Pedobacter sp. W3I1: one gene and its partner. The protein of the gene in region 1 interacts with the protein of each later gene in a pairwise test. Links are inferred from orthologs where the notes say so. Each region holds a gene or a part of one and is shown in the gene's direction. Other genes may lie near its edges.

Region 1 (3,226 bases):
CTGTTTGTCCGGATGAAGCTTTACTTAATGCCCTAACCGGGCTTAAAGCAGGCGAGGTACTTTATAAAAGAGATGTCGTTATCGCATATATAGCAGATCAGCATGATTTAGAATCAGTTAAATCATTACGACCGGTTGAATATAAAGGTGATTTTATCCAGATTGTTTATCCAGAACATATTTTCGGAAATAATCCGGGTGAAATCAGAAAAGATTTTAAATTGTTAACCGAAGGACGTACCTCTGCAAAGATAAGTGGTACCAACCAATTGCTTGGTGATGATGTTTTTTTCGAAGAAGGTGCTCAAGCCGAATGTAGTGTGTTAAATAGTACTTACGGACCTATCTACATCGGTAAAGATGCTGAAGTTTGGGAAGGTAGTTTGATCAGAGGATCTTTTGCTCTTTGCGAGAATTCATCAATAAAAATGGGTGCTAAAATTTATTCGGGTACTACAATCGGCCCGAATAGCCGTGCTGGAGGAGAAATTAACAATTCGGTAATTTGGGGCAATTCGGCTAAAGGTCACGAAGGGTATTTGGGTAATTCGGTAATGGGTGAGTGGTGTAATATTGGAGCCGATACCAATAATTCGAATTTAAAAAACAATTACGCCGAAGTAAAACTTTACGATTACGAAAGTCAAAAAATGCGTAATACCAATCTGCAATTCTGTGGTTTAATTATGGCCGATCACTCCAAAAGCGGTATCAATACGATGTTTAATACTGGTAGTATAGTTGGTGTTGGAGCTAATGTTTTTGGTGCAGGCTTCCCACCCAATCATATACCCGATTTTAGCTGGGGAGGTGCCAGTGGCTTCGATACCTATAAATTGAATAAAATGTTCGAAACAACCGAAAAGGTATTTGCACGGAAAAATATAGCTTTTGATGAAGTAGAAAAGGATATTATTACTAAAGTATTTGAATTAACTGAATCGTATAGACGATTTTAATATAAAACCTGATCTGAAAAGATCAACCAAGCATTAAATAATACAAAATGAGAAAAAAGATTGTTGCCGGTAACTGGAAAATGAACTTAGATTATAACGAAGGTGTTTCGTTGTTCAGCGAAATCGTAAATATGGTTAAAGATGAGCGCAAAGGCGATCAGCTGGCTATTATTTGCTCACCGTTTATTCATTTAAACAGCTTGGCAAAATTGGGTGGTGACGATGTTAAAATTGGCGCTCAAAATATTAGTGATAAAGAAAGTGGTGCATATACAGGCGAAACTTCAGCTAAAATGGTGAAATCTGTTGGTGCAGAATACGTTATTTTGGGTCACTCAGAGCGCAGGCAATATTTCGCTGAAAGTGATGCTTTGTTAGCTGAAAAAACTAAAGTTGCTTTGGCAAATGGTTTAACGCCAATTTTCTGTATTGGCGAAACTTTAGACGAGCGTAACAACGGCAGTTATTATGAAGTGTTAAAAAAACAATTGGTAGAAGGTATTTTTAGTTTAACTGAAGAAGACTTTAAGAAATTGGTTATTGCTTACGAGCCAGTTTGGGCTATCGGTACAGGTTTAACCGCTTCTCCAGAGCAAGCGCAAGATATTCATGCTTTTATCCGCAGTGAAATTCAAGCTAACTATGGTTTTAATGTGGCTGATGATACAACCATTTTATATGGCGGTAGCTGTAATCCAGGCAACGCTGCAAGTTTATTTTCTCAAAACGATATTGATGGCGGTCTAATTGGTGGTGCATCATTAAAATCGCGCGATTTTACAGATATTATTAAAGCATTAAATAGCTAATGCAATACATAAAAGCAATATTTACATTCAAAAGTATCGAAGACTATCAACAGGATCTGCTTATCAGCGATCTTGCCGATTTAGGTTTCGATACTTTCGAAGATAGTGAGGGCGGTTTTACGGCTTTCGTAATCAAGGATAATTTTAATGAGCAGGAATTAAAAGAGCTCCTGGCGAATTATAGTGAAGAATTTGCAACAACGTATACTTTAGAAGATGTTGCCGACGAAAACTGGAATGCCGAATGGGAAAAGAATTTTAGTCCGCTAATTATTGATGATGTGTGTTATGTGAGGGCAACCTTTCATGAACCACAGCCATCATATCCTTATGAGATTGTAATCGATCCTAAAATGGCTTTTGGTACTGGTCACCACCAAACTACTACAATGATGATGCAGTATATTTTAGCTGCCGATTTAAAGGACAAAAACATCCTCGATATGGGCTGCGGCACAGGTATCCTGGCTATTCTGGCTGCAAAACTAGGCGCTAAAAGTTTAATGGCTATCGATTATGATGATATCTGTTACGAAAGTACCATAGAAAATGCTGCCCTTAACCAGGTAGATAATTTAAAGGCACTTTGCGGGAGTAAAGAGGTGATTCCTAACGAAGAATATGATGTTATTTTTGCCAATATTAATAGAAATATCCTTTTAGATCAGATTCACCGTTATGCTGAAGTATTGAAAGCTGGGGGTAAAATTTTCTTCAGTGGATTTTATTTAGATCCTGATTTAGGAATGATTACCGCTGAATGTGCTAAATATGGCATCAAATACGTTGATCATAAACAAAATGGCGATTGGGTTGCGACCCAGTTTGAGAAAAAATAAGGATTGAATTTTGAATGTGTGAATGATAGAATAATTGAAATGAGTGAGTTTATTGGCTTATAATCATTTATACCAAGTCTCATTTCCTAATTCATTAATTCCCCATTCAATCATTCTCTAATTCAATCACTCAATAATTAATTTACATGCGCATACATTTTATTGCGATTGGTGGAAGTGCAATGCACAACCTGGCTATCGCCTTACATAAAAAAGGTTATCAGATTTCAGGCTCTGATGATGTGATTTTTGAACCTGCAAAATCCCGTTTAGATAAATATGGCCTGTTGCCTGCTGAAATGGGCTGGGATGAAAATCGCATTTCAAACGATTTAGATGCTGTAATTTTAGGCATGCATGCCCGGATCGATAATCCTGAATTGTTGAAAGCTCAAGAATTAGGTGTTAAAATCTATTCTTATCCTGAATACATTTACGAGCAAAGTAAAAATAAATTACGCGTAGTGATTGGTGGTAGTCATGGTAAAACAACGATTACCAGCATGATTTTGCATGTGCTGAATTACTATAAACGCGATTTCGATTATCTGGTTGGTGCACAGCTGGCTGGTTTCGAAACCATGGTGAAAGTTACGGAAGAAGCACCGGTAATAATTAT
Region 2 (3,251 bases), 2.2 Mb from region 1 along the record:
AGGTGAATAATTTGGCCTCCGGATAGGCTTTAGTCAGGTTTTCGTAATAGGCTATTGCAGCGGTGTAAGTGGTCGTCTCTATTTTACCGCTTAATTCGAAAGGCGTTTTTTGTGCCGTAGCTTTTAACCTCATGGAGAGCAAACAAAACACAAAGAATTTTCTCATGCTTAAATCTAAGAAATGAAATGATGTTATTAAAGTGTTTTACGATAAGATTTAATTGTCCCAAACATATATTTAAAGCCTATGGTATAAACGTTGTAAACATCCGGCGAATAGTTCTCGAACTTGGCGCTCGAATCGTTATAACCATCCAAACCCTCGCCAAAAGTATAGTTCGATTGTGCATTGATATTGATGATATACCGCATATAACCGTATCCATCATTAATGTAATAATTAAAACCGAAGTTTAAGGGTACCATTAGGTTCAAGCTTTTATCTTTACCCGGAAAAGGCCCATAGCCAGGATCGTATGCTGCCCAGCTTGGTTTATACCTTACAATATCGGTAATGTTATTGTTAACAGCCCCAATGCCCAAGCCCACGTACAAACCCCTCATGTTGTATAAAAACTCGCTTTTATCGTAATTCACCACTTCACCAAGCATTAGCTTTATATTGGCTGTAATGGCGGTATATTGGTTTACAAACTGACGGTTATGCGGATCGGTTTCTATATCTCCGCCCTGAACCATGCCATACTGCCCCTCTAAACCCAGGGTTACAAATGGAGTGATATGATAATCGAATACGCCATAAGCTGTGTAACCAAAACTTCCCTTGTACACATCAGTATAAGATTTGTTTATTCCTCCTCCAAAACCGTACGACATTTTAAAATAATTGGATTGGGCAAAAGAAAAACTTCCTATAAAAACAAGCAGAAGGGTTATGTAGGTAGCTCTCAGCAAATTAAAAATCATATCGTTTTTTTACAAAAATAATATGTTTATCGAATATCTATAACTTTTACCTTTGAATTATGAGTACATACACCAACTTTAACAAATCACTCGAGCAGCGGTTTATAAAATATACGAAGATTGATACCCAATCTGATCCAAATTCTCCTACCTGTCCATCAACCCTGAAACAAAAGAACTTAGGCAAAGAATTGGTTCAGGAATTGTTAGAAATTGGCATTTCTGATGCCGAAATGGACGATAACGGCTATGTGTATGGTACAATCCCATCAAATACAAACAAGCAGTTACCCGTAATTTTCTTCTGTTCACACATGGATACCTCACCAGATTGTAGTGGTGAAAATGTTAAACCGATTATTCATGACAATTATCAAGGACAAGACTTAATTCTGCCTGATGATCACAATATTGTAATAAAACTGTCTGAACACACAGACCTGAAGCACCAGATTGGTAACGATATTATCACGGCAAGTGGAACAACTTTATTGGGTGCCGATAATAAAGCAGGTTTAGCTGAAATTATGGAAGCGGCCACCTTTTTAATGAAAAACCCAGCGGTAAAACACGGAACCATAAAGCTTCTTTTTACTCCTGACGAAGAAATAGGCCGTGGTGTAGACAAAGCTGATTTAAAAAAATTAGGTGCCGATTTTGGTTATACCATAGATGGGGAAACATTAGGCTCTATTGAAGATGAAACCTTTTCTGCGGATGGTGCTACCCTTAAAATTTATGGCGTAAGTACACACCCGGGCTTTGCAAAAAGAAAAATGGAAAGTGCCATTAAGATCCTTGCTGAAATTTTAGATTCGCTGCCAAAGGATACACTTACTCCAGAATCAACACATCAAAAAGAAGGGTTTATCCATCCGGTAAGCATGAACGGACAGGTAGAAGAGGCAGAAGCACAGTTTATCATCAGAGATTTTACCGATGAGAAACTAGCCGAACATGGACAATTTTTGGAAGAAACCGTAAAAAAGGTAATGGAAAAGTATCCAAAATCTACCTACAAGCTTCATATTAAAGCACAATACCGCAACATGAAACCGATTTTAGATCAGCATCCTAAAATTGTGCAGTATGGTATTGAAGCCATTGAAAGAGCCGGTGTGGTGGCCAAACAACAAAGTATCCGTGGTGGAACCGATGGCTCGCGACTTTCTTACATGGGTTTACCATGCCCCAATATTTTTGCCGGAGAACATGCCTTTCATAGTAAACAAGAATGGGTAAGCGTACAGGATATGGAAAAAGCTGTACAAACCATTATTAATATCGCTTGTATCTGGGAAGAGAAAGGATAAGTCCAAAGTCTTGAGTCAATAGTCTTGAGTCTAATCATCGATTGATAAGGACTCAGGACTAATAAGAAGCTTGTCCAATATCCAACCTCGCTATTTTTCCTTCCTTATTCAGCTGAAATTTAAAATAGGTTTTAAAATTGCCCCATTGGTCCGAGTGGAAATGGCCATACACTTCCAATCCGTTGTTCTCCACTTTATCTATACTGGTAAAACGCTCATGGCCCAGCGCTTTCTTAAAGAAATTATTAAATTTCATCTGGTTCCCGTCGTCGTAAAAGGCAACCTCGGCAGCAAATAAAGGAAACCATGTTTTTTCATCACCTTTTTGCAAAGCGGTAATAGCGGCCTTTACTTTTGCATTTGATAATTTTGTTAAATCTATCGCCATAGGTTTTCTAATTTTGTTTTTGAGCGAAGTAAATGCGCGGATAATAAAATAAACACAGCATAAAGCTTTTTCATTAATAAGCTTTATGTAGTGATCAAAATTAATAAAAAAGATGTTTTTAAAGCACATCTTTTTGCTAATTTAGCTGGTAATGATAACTCTCGAAAACGACTATATAAAAGTTAGCTTGGCGGCTAAAGGCGCAGAACTTCAAGGCTTATTTAGTAAAGAAACCAAGCTCGAATATTTATGGAATGCCAATCCTAAATATTGGGCAAAACACAGTCCGGTTTTATTTCCTATTGTTGGCTCATTAAAAAACAACAGTTTTACTTACCAGGGTAAAAACTACGAGCTACCCCGTCATGGTTTCGCCCGCGATCATGTTTTTAATTTCGAAAAAATAAGTGAAACCGAAGCTGTTTTTACGTTAACCCAAAACGAAGATACCTTAAAGGTATATCCTTTTTATTTTGAGCTGAAACTGAGGTATCGATTAATAGATAGAAAGCTGAACTTAACTTACGAGGTAAAAAACACAGGTACTGCCGAGCTTTTATTCTCCATTGGTGCACACCCGGCATTTGCGGTGCCCAATACCCCCAATACCGTTTACGAAGATT

What was found.
Region 2: the proteins of tpiA (region 1) and pepT interact in binary tests that used the Escherichia coli proteins (3 or more experiments, as listed by UniProt). The link is inferred for Pedobacter sp. W3I1 from one-to-one orthologs.

Annotation. Positions count from the first base shown.
Region 1 is NZ_JAUSXN010000001.1:2,775,729-2,778,954, forward strand. The notes cover bases 1-2,887. They hold tpiA (triose-phosphate isomerase), read left to right. Parts: upstream 1-1,006; coding sequence 1,007-1,768; downstream 1,769-2,887. Other genes in these bases: QF042_RS11595 (putative sugar nucleotidyl transferase), read left to right, coding at 1-959; prmA (50S ribosomal protein L11 methyltransferase), read left to right, coding at 1,768-2,607; murC (UDP-N-acetylmuramate--L-alanine ligase), read left to right, coding at 2,754-2,887. Outside these bases: more of murC, read left to right, coding at 2,888-3,226. UniProt on the Escherichia coli protein: Involved in the gluconeogenesis. Catalyzes stereospecifically the conversion of dihydroxyacetone phosphate (DHAP) to D-glyceraldehyde-3-phosphate (G3P).
Region 2 is NZ_JAUSXN010000001.1:526,758-530,008, reverse strand. What follows is about bases 202-3,113. They hold pepT (peptidase T), read left to right. Parts: upstream 202-986; coding sequence 987-2,240; downstream 2,241-3,113. Other genes in these bases: QF042_RS02280 (aldose 1-epimerase family protein), read left to right, coding at 2,780-3,113; QF042_RS02285 (hypothetical protein), read right to left, coding at 2,299-2,628; QF042_RS02295 (hypothetical protein), read right to left, coding at 202-927. Also shown: QF042_RS02300 (M14 family metallopeptidase), read right to left, coding at 1-166; more of QF042_RS02295, read right to left, coding at 196-201; more of QF042_RS02280, read left to right, coding at 3,114-3,251. UniProt on the Escherichia coli protein: Cleaves the N-terminal amino acid of tripeptides.